2 regions of the Micromonospora musae genome follow, and region 1 is predicted to be linked to the other one. Evidence: riboswitches for the same ligand, from Rfam matches in the RefSeq annotation. Region 1 holds a riboswitch; the other holds the start of a gene.
The links. A riboswitch is a leader RNA that binds a small molecule or an ion and turns the genes downstream of it on or off. The one in region 1 is predicted to bind cyclic di-AMP.
Positions count from the first base shown of each region.

Region 2: linked by a shared signal. The riboswitch ahead of D7147_RS26860 (C39 family peptidase) and the one ahead of D7147_RS22055 (LysM peptidoglycan-binding domain-containing protein) in region 1 are both predicted to bind cyclic di-AMP.

Region 1 is NZ_RAZS01000008.1:7,325-15,015, forward strand. It holds gene D7147_RS22040 (N-acetyltransferase) at 1-202, opposite strand, end outside; gene D7147_RS22045 (hypothetical protein) at 298-600, opposite strand; gene D7147_RS22050 (methyltransferase) at 901-1,917, opposite strand; cyclic di-AMP (ydaO/yuaA leader) riboswitch at 2,234-2,424, shown strand; gene D7147_RS22055 (LysM peptidoglycan-binding domain-containing protein) at 2,422-3,036, shown strand; gene D7147_RS32735 (hypothetical protein) at 3,202-4,686, opposite strand; gene katG (catalase/peroxidase HPI) at 5,004-7,232, shown strand.
Region 2 is NZ_RAZS01000012.1:48,211-55,901, forward strand. It holds gene D7147_RS26845 (bifunctional cytidylyltransferase/SDR family oxidoreductase) at 1-971, shown strand, start outside; gene D7147_RS26850 (CDP-glycerol glycerophosphotransferase family protein) at 1,016-2,728, shown strand; gene D7147_RS26855 (alpha/beta fold hydrolase) at 2,739-3,482, opposite strand; gene D7147_RS26860 (C39 family peptidase) at 3,590-4,423, opposite strand; cyclic di-AMP (ydaO/yuaA leader) riboswitch at 4,663-4,807, opposite strand; gene D7147_RS26865 (hypothetical protein) at 5,205-5,978, opposite strand; gene D7147_RS26870 (hypothetical protein) at 6,127-6,555, opposite strand; gene D7147_RS26875 (acyltransferase family protein) at 6,762-7,691, opposite strand, start outside.

The sequences.
Region 1 (7,691 bases):
ACGCCCGGGCGACCGCCCGGCCCGGCTCCGCCGGATCGACGGCGGCGAAGACGAACTCCGGATACAGCTCGTGGGCGACGCAGTAGTAGACCGAGCCCATCGGATCCCAGAGCATGAACGGCGGCCACGCCCCGTCGAAGTCCTCGTCGAGCAGGGCAGCGAGCTCCGGCCGCTCGGCGAGGCTGGCGATGTCGATGGTCACGGCCGCACGGTAGGGGCCCCGCCCCCGCGCCCGCACCTCATATTTCGACGCCGACGGCGCTCCCGGGCCGCGCTACGGGACGGCGCGGCCCCGCCTCACGCCGCGGTGCGGCGGTTCGCCGGCGGCATCGGGACACCGGACCAGGCGGCGGGGGAGTTGTAGGTGACCGCGACGGCGGGTTCACCGGCCGGGCCACCCTGCGCCGCGCTCAGCGCCCGCTGGGCGTTGTTCCACGCCGTGCACGGCCACGGCTCACCGGCGCACAGCAGGTTGCGGCAGCCGCCCTCGCCGTCGGGCTCGTGCGCGTCGGCCACCTCGAGCGCGAGCTTCCACAGCAGCGGGTCGGTCACCTCGTCAGGGCGATCTGTGACGGCCTCGCTACGGCTTGTTTCGGACATGGCTGTCCCCCTCGGGTTCGTGTCCGCCCTACCTTCACCACTGTCTCCCCCCGGTAAACCCCGGTGGCTGGGCGCTGAGCTGCCGGGGTCTCCGTTCCGGATTGTTGCCGACGCGGCCCGGTCCACCCCAGCTTTGACCGCCCACCTGTCGCAGTCATCACGGGAGGTACGCCCCGATGACCACCGCGGATCACCGTCCGCAGTGTCCTGGTGCCGTACGGTCATCGCCGGTGGCGCAGGCGCGTGGGCCCGGCGGCGGCCGGGCGAAAGCATCCGGCCGCCGCACCCACCGTCCCGCGGTCAGGCCCGGCGGGCCACCACCGCGCCGTTGGCGCCCGGAGCGTCGAACAGCACCGTGCGGATGTCGACGAAACCGGTGTCGGTGAGCCAGGTCGCGTACTCGGCGCGGGAGTAGTTACGGCCGCCCTCCGTCTCGACCACCATGTTCATGCCCATCAGTGCCGCCGACGGCGGGCCGGTGCGCTCGTCGTTGAGCAGCAGCTCGCAGATGACGACAGCCCCGCCGGGTGGCAGCGCGGCGTGGCACTTCGCCAGCAACGCCCGGTTCGTGGGCTCGTCCCAGTCGTGCAGGATCATGCTCAGCAGGATGACGTCGTATCCCTGCGGCAGTGCGGGGGCGGCGAGGAAATCACCGGCGACGGTGCCGATCCGGTCGCTCAGGTCGGCGGCCGCTATCCGCTCCTCGGCTCGTACGCAGACATGCGGCAGGTCGAGCACGGTCGCCTGCAGCTCGGGCAGGGTCCGGCACAGCTCGATCGGGAATGCTCCAGCCCCGCCTCCGACGTCGAGCAGCGATCGGTGCGCGCCGAAGTCGTACGCGCCGGCCAGGGCCCGCGCGGTGAAGCTGGACGTGGAGTACATCGCGTCCCAGAACTGGCTGATCATCTCCGGGTCGCTGGTATCGAACATCGACTGCTGGCTCTGCGGGTCCCAGGTCAGCGGCCGGTCCGTGTGCAGCGCTTCGGAGATTCGATGCCACGGCAGATACGTACGCAGGTCGGAGTAGCGGATCTGGCCGCCGAAGTAGTACGGGCGCCCCTCGACCAGGAACTGTTCGGCGAGTTCGGAGTTGCGGTAGCCCGCGCCGGAGCGCTCCAGCAGGCCGAGTGAGGCGCACGCCGCCAGCAGCATGTCCGCCGGGCGCTCGGCCAGACCGAACTCGGCGGCTGCCTCGCCCACGGTGATGGTGCGCCCGCCCGCGAGCCGGGTGAACAGGCCGAGCTCGACGCCGACGGCGAGAGTCTTGAAGCCCCAGACACCGGCGACGAGATTCATCAGGGGAGTTGGATTGATCATGAAGACATCAGAGCATGCGCATCTGTTTGACATGTCGGGGGTGCCGGGAGTTGGTCGGCTGCTGGCGATCTGATTCGCGCGGCGCGACCGGCGATGTCACGTCTGGTCGTCGTTCGGTGGGCAGGTCGTGACCATCCTCCCTGTCGGACGGTTCGGTCCCGCCGGAAGCGTCCGGTTCGTCACTGCCGCACAGCCGGGCGAGGCGCGCAACTCGAGCGCCGGCCGCCCCGCGCGACCCGGTGAAGAACTTCACAGGAAGTGGGCAATCGTCGCGAATGGTGCCTAGCGTCGGTCGGGTTCGCCGACGCGAACACCGCGACCGGTAACGCCAAATCCTGCCGCCGGTCGTCGGAACGTCACCCGGGCAGGAGCGGGGGACCCACCGTTTCCCGGCGTCGCCCGCCTCCCAGGTCAGGGCGGCGCCTCGGGGTGAAGCCGCCCATCGTGCGGCCGGGCTCCTCAGTCCGAACCCGACAGCTCACCTCGTCGGCGTGGAGGAAACCAATGGCATCTGCCTACCATCCCCGTCACCGTGCCGTCACCGCCAGTCGCCTCGCCGTGGGCACCCTGGCCGCCGGCGCGATCACCGGCGCCGTCGCGCTCTTCGGTGCCGCCCCCGCACAGGCGGCGGTCAACTGGGACGCCATCGCCCAGTGCGAGTCCAGCGGCGACTGGCACATCAACACCGGGAACGGCTACTTCGGTGGCCTGCAGTTCTCCCAGAGCACCTGGGAGGGGTACGGCGGCACGAAGTACGCCGCCCGCGCCGACCTCGCCTCCCGTGCCGAGCAGATCGCGATCGCCGAGAAGGTGCTCGACGGTCAGGGCATCGGCGCGTGGCCGACCTGCGGCAAGGAGGGGGGCTCGACGTCGTCGAAGTCGACCGGCGCGTCGAAGCGCCCCTCGGGCGGCGAGACGAAGTCCACCACCGGCACCCGGCAGCACGACACGTCGACCCCCGGCGGCGAGACGTACGTGGTGAAGCCGGGGGACACCCTCTCGGAGATCGCCGCGGCGCAGCACGTGGCCGGCGGCTGGCACGCCCTGTACGAGCGCAACAAGCGAGTGGTCGGCGACGACCCGGGATTGATCTTCCCGGGTCAGCGTCTCGCCGTCTGAGCCCGCAGCGCGTGGCTTCCTGATCTCCGGATCCGGGTCGCCGGCCGTGGGTGGTCGGGGTCGGTCCGACCGACCCCGACGGCCGCGGCTCGTCGTCCACCGCGCCGTCCAGCCGAGCGGTCCGGCCGACCCTGAGCCGCCTGAACGCCGAGCAGTCGGCGGCGCTCAGGCGGTCAGCAGCCCGGCGAGGCTGAGCTGGTTGACGGCGGCGCCGACATCGGCCCCGGGGACGCGGGTGAAGAGCGCCGCCACGTGGTGCGCGGTCGCCCCGCCGTTACCGATGGCGGTCAGCAGGGCCGCGCAGGCGGGGTCGGTGCCAGGACCGGTCTGGCTGGTCATCGCGCGCACCGTCTCGTCGAAACTCCGGACCGGCGGAAGGGGCACGTCGAGTTCACCGGACGTGTCGGTGGCTCCCCGGTGCCAGCGGCCACCGACCCACCAGAGGCAGAACGTCAACAGCCCATTGCGGTTGCGGGTGTTGAGAACGCTGTCGGTGACCCAGGCGGGCGCTCCGGAGTAGAGGTCGGGCAGCGGCCGGCCGCCGTTGTAGGCGGCTTCGAGCAGGGGAGAGTCCCACTTCCCGCCGGAGAGGACCGCGCGTTCACCGGGGAGCACGAAGAGGACCGAGCCGCTGCGACGGTCGCTCTCGTACCAGGCGTGGCCGGGGAAGATCCGCGGACCCCAATCCGACCTGACGCCGACGTACACGGCGGAGAGCGCCGCCCATCGGGCCCAGACGTCCGCCAGTTGGGGGACGCCGTCGACGGCGACGCCGTTGCGGCCGGTGGCGGCTGCGGCGGCCGCCCGCTGCGGATCGCGTCCCTGGGCGGCGGGCCCGGCGACGTATCCGGCGAGCCAGACCGGTACCCGCGGGCGGGGGTAGGCGGCCAGGTCGTTGCGGTAGTGGTCGGCGGTCAACAGTTGGTCGTCGGGGAAGGGCTGGTCGCCGTAGTCGTACTCCACGGTCAGCACACCGCGGTTCGTGACGGTCAGCAGCAGCCGCCACCACGGCCCGGCCGGCATCTGCGCGGCGACGTCGCGTTGGTGGCGAACCAGTTCGCCGATGCTCAACGGCACGGGCGCCGCCGCCGACCTGTCGCCGGAGAAGAACCACAGCTGGGCGACCTCGGCGGAGACGGTGAAGGCGAATTCCGCCGAGAGCCGGTCCCAGCCGGGCGGTCCGAGTTGGGCCAGCTGTTGGGCGATCGGCTCGAGCAGCCGGGACGCCTCCGCGGCGATGGCGGCCTCGTCGGGTGAACCGTCGACCACGGTGAAGCTGCTGACGGCCGGCGGATGCCCCGCCGCGGCCTGGTGGAACGCCCGCTCGAACTCGGCCATGAACTGTGCCTCGTCCGACCCGGCGGAGGCGTGCGCGTTCGCGATCTCCTGCGTCGTGAACCGGTCCTGCGCCGCCTGGGGAGGGACGGAGGAGGAGACCTCCTCGATGCGGCCGGAGTCTCCGACCAGGAACACCGACCGCCCCACCGGCATGTCGAGGAACGCCATCGGGTCACTCTCGTCGACGATGACCGGCGCGTACACGCTCCAGCCCGCCTCGAAGCGATCCGCCGCCAGTCCTTCGGTCGGGTAGTCCAGGCCGTGGGACCGGATCCAGTTCGCCACCAACGAGATGGCTTGCGCCGCGTCCATGCATGATCCTCTCGCCGGGCCCTCACCCTATGCGGGCCGTCGAGGATCCGGAAGGACTCCCAACCGGCGTCGGCAGGGCAGGCCGAGTGACGTCCAGCCCATTATCTTGACTGATTCCAGAAAACGAAGAAGACTCCCGGGCGCGCGGTGCATACGCATTCGTGCCCCGACCCGGACCCGCAACCGGCCTGACCGCCGCCGACGACCACGGCTCCACGATCGGCGAGACCCAGGCCGGCCACCGGGGCCGTTCGCCCCGGCCGGTCCGTCCCGAGCAACACCTGATCCCCCTGAGAAGTAAGCACGGAAGGAACCCGATGTCCGAGAACCACGACGCCGTCGTCCACGACGCGGAGGCGGGCAGCGAGTCACGCTGCCCGGTCGCGCACGGACGCGCCCCCCACCCGACCCAGGGCGGCGGTAACCGCGGCTGGTGGCCGAACCGGCTCAACCTGAAGATCCTCGCCAAGAACCCGGCCGTGGCGAACCCGCTCGGGGTGGAGTTCGACTACGCCGAGGCGTTCAAGTCCCTCGACCTGGCCGCCGTCAAGCAGGACATCGCGCAGGCCCTGACCACCTCGCAGGAGTGGTGGCCGGCCGACTTCGGCCACTACGGCCCGTTCATCGTTCGCATGGCCTGGCACAGCGCGGGCACCTACCGCATCAGCGACGGCCGTGGCGGTGCCGGCGCCGGCCAGCAGCGCTTCGCACCCCTGAACAGCTGGCCGGACAACGGCAACCTCGACAAGGCCCGCCGCCTGCTGTGGCCGGTCAAGAAGAAGTACGGCAAGAGCCTCTCCTGGGCCGACCTCATGATCCTCGCCGGCAACGTCGCCCTCGAGTCGATGGGCTTCAAGACCTTCGGCTACGCCGGTGGCCGCGAGGACGTCTGGGAGCCGGACGAGGAGGTCTACTGGGGCCCCGAGACCACCTGGCTCGGCGACGAGCGCTACACCGGGGACCGGGACCTGGAGCAGCCGCTCGCCGCGGTGCAGATGGGCCTCATCTACGTCAACCCCGAGGGCCCCAACGGCAACCCGGACCCGCTCGCCTCGGCCCGGGACATCCGCGAGACGTTCGGTCGGATGGGGATGAACGACGAGGAGACCGTCGCCCTGATCGCCGGCGGCCACACCTTCGGCAAGACCCACGGTGCGGGCACCACCGACCACGTCGGCCCCGAGCCGGAGGGCGCCCCCATCGAGGAGCAGGGCCTCGGCTGGAAGAACAGCTTCCGCACCGGCAAGGGAGCGGACACCATCACCAGTGGCCTGGAGGTCATCTGGACCACCACGCCGACGAAGTGGACCAACAACTTCTTCTGGAACCTCTTCGGCTACGAGTGGGAGCTCACCAAGAGCCCGGCCGGCGCGCACCAGTGGACGCCCAAGCACAACGGCGGTGCCGGAACCGTGCCTGACGCCCACGACCCGTCGAAGCGGCACGCCCCCGGCATGCTGACCACCGACATCGCGCTCCGCGTCGACCCGGTCTACGAGCAGATCTCGCGGCGCTTCATGGAGAACCCCGACGAGTTCGCCGACGCGTTCGCCCGGGCCTGGTTCAAGCTCACCCACCGCGACATGGGCCCGGTCGTCCGCTACCTCGGCGCGGAGGTCCCCGCCGAGACGCTGATCTGGCAGGACCCCATCCCGGCAGTGGACCACGAGCTCGTCGACGCCGAGGACGTCACCGCCCTCAAGGCGCGGATCCTCGCCTCCGGCCTCTCCGTGTCCCAGCTGGTCTCCACCGCGTGGGCGTCCGCGTCGACGTTCCGCGGCGGCGACAAGCGCGGCGGCGCCAACGGCGCCCGCCTCCGCCTCGAGCCGCAGAACAGCTGGGAGGTCAACAGCCCGGACGAGCTGGCGCGGGTGCTGGGCGTCCTGGAGGGGATCCAGGAGGCGTTCAACGCCACCCAGGCCGGAGGGAAGAAGATCTCGCTGGCCGACCTGATCGTCCTCGCCGGTTCTGCCGCCGTCGAGCAGGCCGCCCGGGCCGCCGGCGTCGACGTCGAGGTGCCGTTCACGGCGGGACGTACCGACGCTTCGCAGGAGCAGACCGACGTCGAGTCGTTCGCCGCGATGGAGCCGACCGTCGACGGGTTCCGCAACTACCTCGGCAAGGGCCACCGCCTGCCGGCCGAGTTCCTGCTCGTCGACCGGGCGAACCTGCTGACCCTGAGCGCGCCCGAGATGACCGTCCTCGTCGGTGGTCTCCGCGTCCTGGGTGCGAACCACCGGCAGTCGGCGCTGGGCGTGCTCACCGACACCCCCGGCGCGCTGACCAATGACTTCTTCGTCAACCTGCTCGACCTGGGTACGACGTGGAAGGCGACGTCCGAGGACGCGAACACCTTCGAGGGCCGCGACGCCACCGGCGAGGTCAAGTGGACCGGTAGCCGGGCCGACCTCGTGTTCGGCTCCAACTCGGAGCTGCGGGCGCTCGCCGAGGTCTACGCGAGCGACGATGCGCGGGAGACGTTCGTGCACGACTTCGTGCGGGCGTGGGTCAAGGTCATGAACCTGGACCGGTTCGACCTCGTCTGAACCTCCTGACAGTCCAGGCCGGCCCCGCGCGGGGCCGGCCTGGCCGTTCCTCGGCTCGGATGGCTTACCGCAAATGTGCGGGTCACCACCGGCCAGGTGAGACGGCGCGTACGCCCTTCCTTCGCCACCGACGAGCGGACTCACCTGATTGGTCGGCCGGAGATTCGACGCACCACCGTTGCGGCCTACCTCCTGATGGCCTTGCGGCCCGGTGGGTGCGGGGACTGCCGAGCCGGGACGGGGCGCTCGGTAGGACCCCGGTTGACACACTGAGCAGCTTCGACCTCGCCGTCGGCGAACGGGAGGTCAGGACCACAAGGGCGTGGAAGCGGCCGAGCTCCACGGCTGCCCCGCGATGTGCCGTCACGATCGACGTCGAAACGGTCGGGAGGTGCGGACCAGGCCCTCCTGGCTGCACACTCAATGAGTTTTCCCGGTATGACCAGGACCATTGTCGAC
Region 2 (7,691 bases), on a different contig from region 1:
AGACCCCGCAGGCGTTCCGCTCCGGCACCATCCGGGAGGCGTACCGGCTGGCCGAGGGCGACCCGCACTTCGCCGCCACCGACGACTGCGGCGTGGTGCTGCACTACCTGCCCGGCACGCCGATCAAGGTGATCGACGGCTCGGACGAGAACATCAAGGTCACCCACCCGGTCGACGTCCACCTCGCGGACAAGCTCTTCCAGCTCGCCGCCGCGCGGGTGCCCCGGCTCGCCGACCACCGCAGCTACCGCGAGGAGCTGACCGGGCGGACCGTGGTCGTCTTCGGCGGCAGCTACGGCATCGGCCACGACCTGGCCGAGCTGGCCCGCCGGCACGGCGCCCAGGTCTTCGCGTTCAGCCGGAGCAGCACGGAGACCCACGTCGAGCGGCCGGAGGACGTCGAGGCGGCGCTGAAGACGGCGTTCGAAGCGACCGGGCGGATCGACCACGTGGTGGTCACCGCGGGCGTCCTGGAGAAGGGCAACCTCGCCGAGATGGACGAGGAGACCATGGACCGGGTCCTCCAGGTCAACTTCGTCGGGCCGGTCACCGTCGCCCGCCTGGCCCTGCCCTACCTCCAGCAGACCAAGGGGCAGCTGCTGCTCTACACCTCCAGCTCGTACACCCGGGGTCGGGCGCGCTACGCGCTCTACTCGGCCACCAAGGCGGCACTGGTCAACCTCACCCAGGCGCTGGCCGACGAGTGGGCCGACGTCGGTGTCCGGGTCAACTGCGTCAACCCGGAGCGGACGGCCACCCCGATGCGTACCCGGGCCTTCGGCGAGGAGCCGGAGCACACCCTGCTCTCGGCCGAGGCGGTGGCGCAGGCCTCGCTGGACGTGCTGATCTCGGAACTCACCGGGCAGGTCATCGACGTACGCCGGCCGCAGGGCGAGGCGCCGCAGACGGTCCCGGCCCAGGCGGTGCCCTCCGACGGTGGCACGACCGCCACCCCGGCGACCGCCGGCTGACGTCGAACGTCTGCTGACCGCGAACGGCGGTTGAACGGAGCGACATGCGTGGTGACCTGTTCCGCAAGCTGATCGCTCGATGCCTGAGCATCGGGCTGGCCGTACTGGCCTTCCTCACCGCCGCGCTGACCGGCGCGACCGGCTGGGGCCTCGCGCTGGCGGTCGCCGCCCTCGCGGCGGCGGCCGTGGAGCGGCGGATCCGTCCCGGCGCGGACACCGCCGCCGAGACGACGTTGATCGCCGCGGCCGTGCTGGTCGCGTACGCACGACGGCTCGACCACGGGTTCGACCCGGCGCTGGCCGCCACCGCGCTCGCCCTGCTCGGGCTGGTGCTGCTGGTCGGGCCCTTGCGGCAGGCCGGCGACCTGGAGGTCCGCACCGCGAACCTGCCGGTGCGGTCCTGGGCCCCGCTGGTCGCCACGCACCTCGGCGACGCGCTGCTCGGGCTGCTCGCCGTGGTGGCGCTGGCCGCCGCGGCGACCCTGCCGGCGCTGACGGCGCTGGTGGCGGCCGTGCTGGTCGGCGCCGGCGCCGGTGCGGTCGGGGCGGACCTGGCCCGGCGACGCTTCCGGCCGTCCGCGTCGGGCGGGGCGACGGCGCGGGCGCTGCGCGCGTACGAACCGGAGTTCGTCCTCTACTTCTCCGCACCGCCCGGGTCGGAGTACCAGGTCACCATGTGGCTGCCGTACCTGGAGCGGATCGGCCGCCCGTTCCTGGTGGTGCTCCGCGAGCCGGAGTTCCTGGCGCCGGTCGCCGCCGCCACCACCGCCCCGGTGGTCTACTGCCCCACCCTGCGGGCGCTGGACGAGGTGCTGGTGCCGAGCCTGAAGGCGGCGTTCTACGTCAACCACGGCGCCAAGAACAGCCACTTCATCCGGTTCACCCAGCTGACCCACGTGCAGCTGCACCACGGCGACAGCGACAAGGCGCCGAGCGCCAACCCGGTCTCCGCGATCTTCGACCGGATCTTCGTGGCCGGGCAGGCCGCGATCGAGCGGTACGCGCGCGTCGGCGTGGAGATCCCGGCGGAGAAGTTCGTGGTGGTCGGCCGCCCGCAGGTCGAGTCGATCGAGGTTCGCACCGAGCGGCTGCCCGCGCTGACCCCCCGCACCGTCCTCTACACCCCGACCTGGACCGGCCACCACGCGGACGCCGACTACTGCTCGCTGCCGGTGGCCGAGCCGCTGCTGCGGCGGCTGCTGGACCGGGGCGCGACGGTCATCCTGCGCGCACACCCGTACACCACGCAGAACCCGGCGTCCGCCCGGCAGCTCGGCCGGCTGACCGAGCTGCTCGCCGCCGACCGGGCCCGGACCGGCCGGCAGCACCTCTGGGGCGCGGCCGCGAGCCGGGACCTGAGCCTGGTGGAGTGCGTGAACCGCTCCGACGCCCTGGTCTCCGACGTCTCCGGAGTCATCTCGGACTACCTCTACTCCGGCAAGCCGTTCGCGGTGACGGACATGGGGGCCGACGGCGACGCGTTCACCGAGCGGTTCCCGCTGGCGGCCGCCGGGTACGTGCTGCGCCGGAACATGGCCGACCTGGACGAGGTGCTGGACCGGTTGCTCGACACCGACCCGCTCTCCGCGCAGCGCTGGGAGACCCGGCGACGCTACCTCGGCGACTTCCCGGCCGAGTCGTACGCCGAGGCCTTCCTCGCCGCCGCCCGGCGCGAGCTGGAGCCGGCCGGACGGACGCCGACGCCGCGCGTCGGCCGGCCGGCCGCAGCGGAGGCGGCACCCCTGCCGACCGCCTGAGGCCGGCCGCTCAGCGGTACGACTCGACGAGCGCCAGCACCGCCTCCGGGTCCTCGACGTGGGCGTTGTGGCCGAGCCCGGCAAGCGTGGCGACCGGAACCCCGTAGCGCCGCAGCTGCGCGTCGGTGACCAACGGGTCGTGTTCGCCGCGCGCCAGCAGGATCGGCACGTCGGTGGCGGCGAGCAGCGCCGACAGGTCCGGCTCGCCGACCGCGAACGCCGCGGGGTCCATGGCCAGTCGCCAGCGCCCATCCACCTGGCGCAGCCCGGCCGTCACCCTCGGATCGTCGGGGGCGACCAGTCCGGCCAGCCCGGAGACCCGCAGGTAGCGCTCGGCGGCGGCGTCGCGGTCGGCGTACCAGGCGACCGGACGGGCGGCCAGCTCCCGCGCCTTCGCCAACTCGGCGCCGGACCAGACCGCCTTGATGCCGAGCCCGACGACAGCGGCGACCGGTAATCCGGCGTCCCGCGCGGCGAGCGTCAGGCCGACCACGCCGCCGAGCGAGTGCCCCAGCACGATCAGGCGGTCGTCCGGTGCGAGCGCCTCGGCCACCCGCTCGGCCAGCGTGCCGAAGTCGTAGGCGGGCAGCGGTGGTGAGGTGCCGTGGCCGGCGAGGTCCGGCGCCAGCCAGCGCCCCTCCCACCGGCGTTCCAGCAGGGCCGCCCAGGGCAGCCACACCTCGCCGGTCGCGCCCATGCCGTGCAGCAGCAGGAGCGCGGGCCGGCCGGGCGTACGGGCACCGGCGTCGGTCATGGACGCAGTCTGCCATCGCGGCGTCGGCAGGGCGAGGGTGGAGATCCGGTACGACGACGGGCGCCGGCCCCTTGATCAGGTGCCGGCGCCCGAGGTGAACGCGATCGTCAGGCGGAGTAACCGCGGGAGGTGATCCAGTTCGCCAGGTCGATCGTGGTGATCCAGTACGACGGCACCGCCGGGTTCGCCGAGTCGGCGATCTTCACGGTGCGGCCCTGGTCCCGGTAGCCGACGACGGCGATGTAGTGCCCGCCGCCGAAGGAGTGCCAGCCGCCGTCGGTGTCGACGGCGTCGCCGACGATGTTCGCGACCACGCCGCGCCCGTCGGTGATGGCGCGGACGATGTCGGCCTGGAGCCGGTCCATCTGGGCGGGACGCGGCGCGGTCGGGAACATGGTGGTCTTGTACGGGTTGCCCTTGACCACCGCGTTCAGCACCCGGGTGGTGTCCTCGGCGGAGTTGGTGCCCATCTCGGTGGTGCCGAGCTGCGTGGCGAGGTCGTCCTGGCCGCGCTCGATGCCGGTGGCGCTGAGCGCGTTGCGGGTGGCGGCGGGCCCGCAGTAGTAGAAGGTGGTCTGCGCCTGGTAGTCGTAGTCGAGGACCTTGCTCGACGGCGGCTTCGGCGGGGTCGGCTTGCGGGTCAGGTCGGGGTTCGCGGCCTTCTTCGCCGCCGGTGCGCCGGCGGTGGGCGAGCTGGCCGTGGGCGAGTCGGCCGCCGGTGTGGTGGGCTGCTGCTCGCTGAGCGAGGCGATGCCGGCGTCGCTGCGCAGTTCGGCCGCGACCGCGGCGGAGGCGCGCTGCGCGGCGGGCGCCTCGTCGGCGCCGTTGAGCAGGGCGCCGGTGGTGGTCGCCAGCACCAGCGCCGCGGCCGAGGCGGCGGCGATCTGGTACGGCCGCGCGGCGGCCAGGCGACGGAGCTGACGCTTCAGGGTGTGCTTCACGGTTCCTCCACGGTTCGGGGGTGAGCGACCGGCCGCCGTACCGGGAATCGGGTAGGCGTCACCGCGCGGACCTGGTCCGCGTGCGGTTGGTGGATCGCTCAGGGGATCGCCCGGTGGACCGGGCGGCGTGACGCGGGTGCCGGATCAGCTCGCCGCTACGAGGCGGGCGAGCGCGGGCACCGGGGCGCCGTGGAGGTTCGGGGACGGCCGAGGGGTGGGTTCGTGCACCACAGGGATGGAACTCCTTCCGGCACCGCCTACCGGGTTAGCTGACGGATTCGGGCGGGAAGATCGCCCTACCGCGGGCCGTGGCTCGCGGATTCACCCCGGACGTACATGTGGGTCCCCGGCTCGTGAAGAACAACGATTAGGCGGGTCGGCGCGGCGTCGCCTCTTGCGATCGGGTACCGCACCGGACGGGCCGACACTACTGGTCGACGAGGAGCCTGCCAACCCTTCGCCACCTGCTTAAACCTGTTCCGTCTGACAATTTTTCCGGGCGTTTGGCCGCTGACGGGACTCAATGGGACGGGCAGTTACGGCGGCGTTCGGGGGGCGCAACAGGACGGGCCGACGACAACCTTGTCAAAGGGCCGGGATGATTCGAACCGGCTGGACCCGCTGACCGTTTCCGGGCCGTTGTGACCGGGCTCACGGAGTTGCCGGCGGAATTCGACCGACATCCGCCGGCACGGCGATCAACTCCCACCCTGAGGTGCGGGGTCCGGACGACCGGGCCGCCCGATCTTCCAGGAGACGAGTCGGTCGGGGAGCGGCCCGGTCAGCCGACCCTCGCCGGGTGCCAACGGGCGGTCACCAGGCGGGCGGGGGCGGTGCTCGCCGGCCGGGTCGCCGTCGACCGGCCCGGCCGGACGCGGACCGCCGCCGCGTACGCCTCGGTGGCCAGCGCGCGGGCCGCCTCGGCGGCGAGTTCGGCGTCCCGCCAGGCGCGACGCTCCCGCTCCTGAGCGGCCCGGTATCCGGCCAGCCGGCCGTCCCGGACCACCCGGGCCAGGCGCACCTCCTGCTCGACCGGGTGCAGACGGGGATCCCAGCCGTCGCGGTGTCCGAAGACGTCGCCGAGTTGGCGCAGGGTGAGATCGCCCCGCCAGTACGCCGCCGTGGCCGCCCGGTGCAGGTGCCGCTCCCGGGCCGCGTACTCCGCTGGGGTGTGGGGCGTGCGGGGCGTCGGCAGGGCGCCCGCGCCGGCGAACCGGCGGGCGGCGCTGTCGGCCTCGTCGTACGCCGCCCAGGCCCGGTCCAGATCGGCCTGGGCGGTCGACCACGCGTCCCGTCTCCGTCGGGCGGTCTGCGCCGCGCCCGCGGCGGCGACCGCCACCTCCTCGGCGTACCGGCGCAGGTCTGTCGCCTCGGCCGTCGCCAACTCCCGGTCGGACGGCACGGTCGGGGCGCTCCGGTCGTCCTCCGGGCGGTCGCGTTCGGGGCGGGCGACCAGCACGGTGAGCACGATCAGGGCCAGTACCAGCAGGGCCGACCAGATGGCGGCGGCCTGCGGCACCTCGACGAGGAACTGGTAGAGGACGGTTTTCTCCATGTCGACACCTCGGGGCAGGCAGACGCGAATGCGGGAAGCCGCCCGGCCACCCGGGGCGGGGCCGACTCGGCCGCGCGGGGCGCCGGGGCGGGCGCGGTTGACGCGTTCGGCGGGCGCGGCGGGAGGGTTTCCTGCTCCCGCCGACGGGTCAGGCGCCGGGCGGGGCCCGGGGCGCTCGAACGGTCGGGATCGCGTTGCGCTGCGGGTGCGCCTCGGTGGCCGCGACGGCGACCGCGGCGGCCACCGGTGCGACCAGGGCGAACGGCTCGACTGTGACACCGGGCGCGGACGGTGCGGCGGCCGGCGGGCCGGCGGCCTCGGCGGTGCTCTGCGGTGCGACGGTGCCGTGCGCGACGGCGACGACCGGGGAGTCGGGCGCGCCGACGAACGTGGGAGCGCAGTCGCAGGCCCACGAGCCGGTGAGCGACGGCGACTCGGTGGTGGCCTGCGGGTGCGGAGCCCCGAACGGCGCCAGCGACCCGACGGTCAACGCGCCGGCCACCGCGAGGCTGGCCAGCAACCGAGCGGCCCAACGCGCCACCCACCACAGGGGATCGGTGAGCGCGAAGGAAGGCATGGGGCAACGCTACCCCCGCACCACCGGAGTCGCACGGTAGCCGGGCGTGTCGCGACGCCGCGCCGACCGCACCGACCAGGGTGGACGTCCCAGCTCAGGGGCAGTTTGGCACCGAGTCGGAGGGACACCCGGGGCCGGGGAAGCCGAGCGGCGGCGGGGCCGTCCGGCCCGCTCGACGAGGCGAGTCGAGCCGGCTCGGCCCGCGGTCAGCGGGAGCGGGCGGGGGCGGGGGCGGCGGGGGCCGCGGACGGACGGGCACGGCGTGGACCGAGCCGGCGCATCATCGGCATCTCGACCCAGCGGTGCAGGAGCCCGGCCAGGACCAGGTTCAGCAGGAGGAACCCGAGCACGGCGGCCGGCCCCCACCACCCGGGCAGGCCGACACCCCAGTCCCCGGTCAACCGCAGCACGGTCGTCATGACGAGGACGTGGACGAGGTAGAAGGCGAAGGAGACCTCACCGAGCCAGATCATCGGACGGGACCGCCACGGCGAGCGGAGGCCGCGCACGTCGGCGTCCGCCGCCGCGGTGATGACCAGGAGGTAGGCGGCCGCCAGGAGCGCGGCCCAGAACTCGGCGCGGATCCATCCGGCGGCGGCCACCCAGACGGCGACGAAGAGGAGGCTGGCCAGGGGGAGCCGTGGACCGCGCCACCGGCCGCGCAGCATCAGCTCGGCGGCGGCCACCCCCATCCAGAACTCCAGGGACCGGGTCAGCGGGAAGATCTGGGTGAACCACCAGCGGTACTCCTCGGGCACCAGCAACTGAGCCGGCCAGAGCGCCAGGATCAGCAGCGGCACCGCGACGACGACCGCCCAGAGCAGCCCGGCCCGCGCCCGGCGGACCAGCGGCAGCGCCAGCGGTAGGCAGAGGTAGAAGAAGAACTCGCAGGAGAGCGACCAGCTCACGTTGTTCATGCTGTAGAAGTGGCCGCCCCGGAAGTCCCAGGCCTGGAGCAGGAGGAGATTCTCCACCGCGACGTCGACCCGCACCGGATCGGCGAACCAGAGCGCCACCAGCAGCGCCAGCGCCCAGAGCACCGCGTGGTTCGGCCAGATCTTGGCGAACCGGCGGCGCCAGAAGTTCCGCCGCCGCTCCCCGGGCCGCGCCGACCAGACCAGCACGAAGCCACTGAG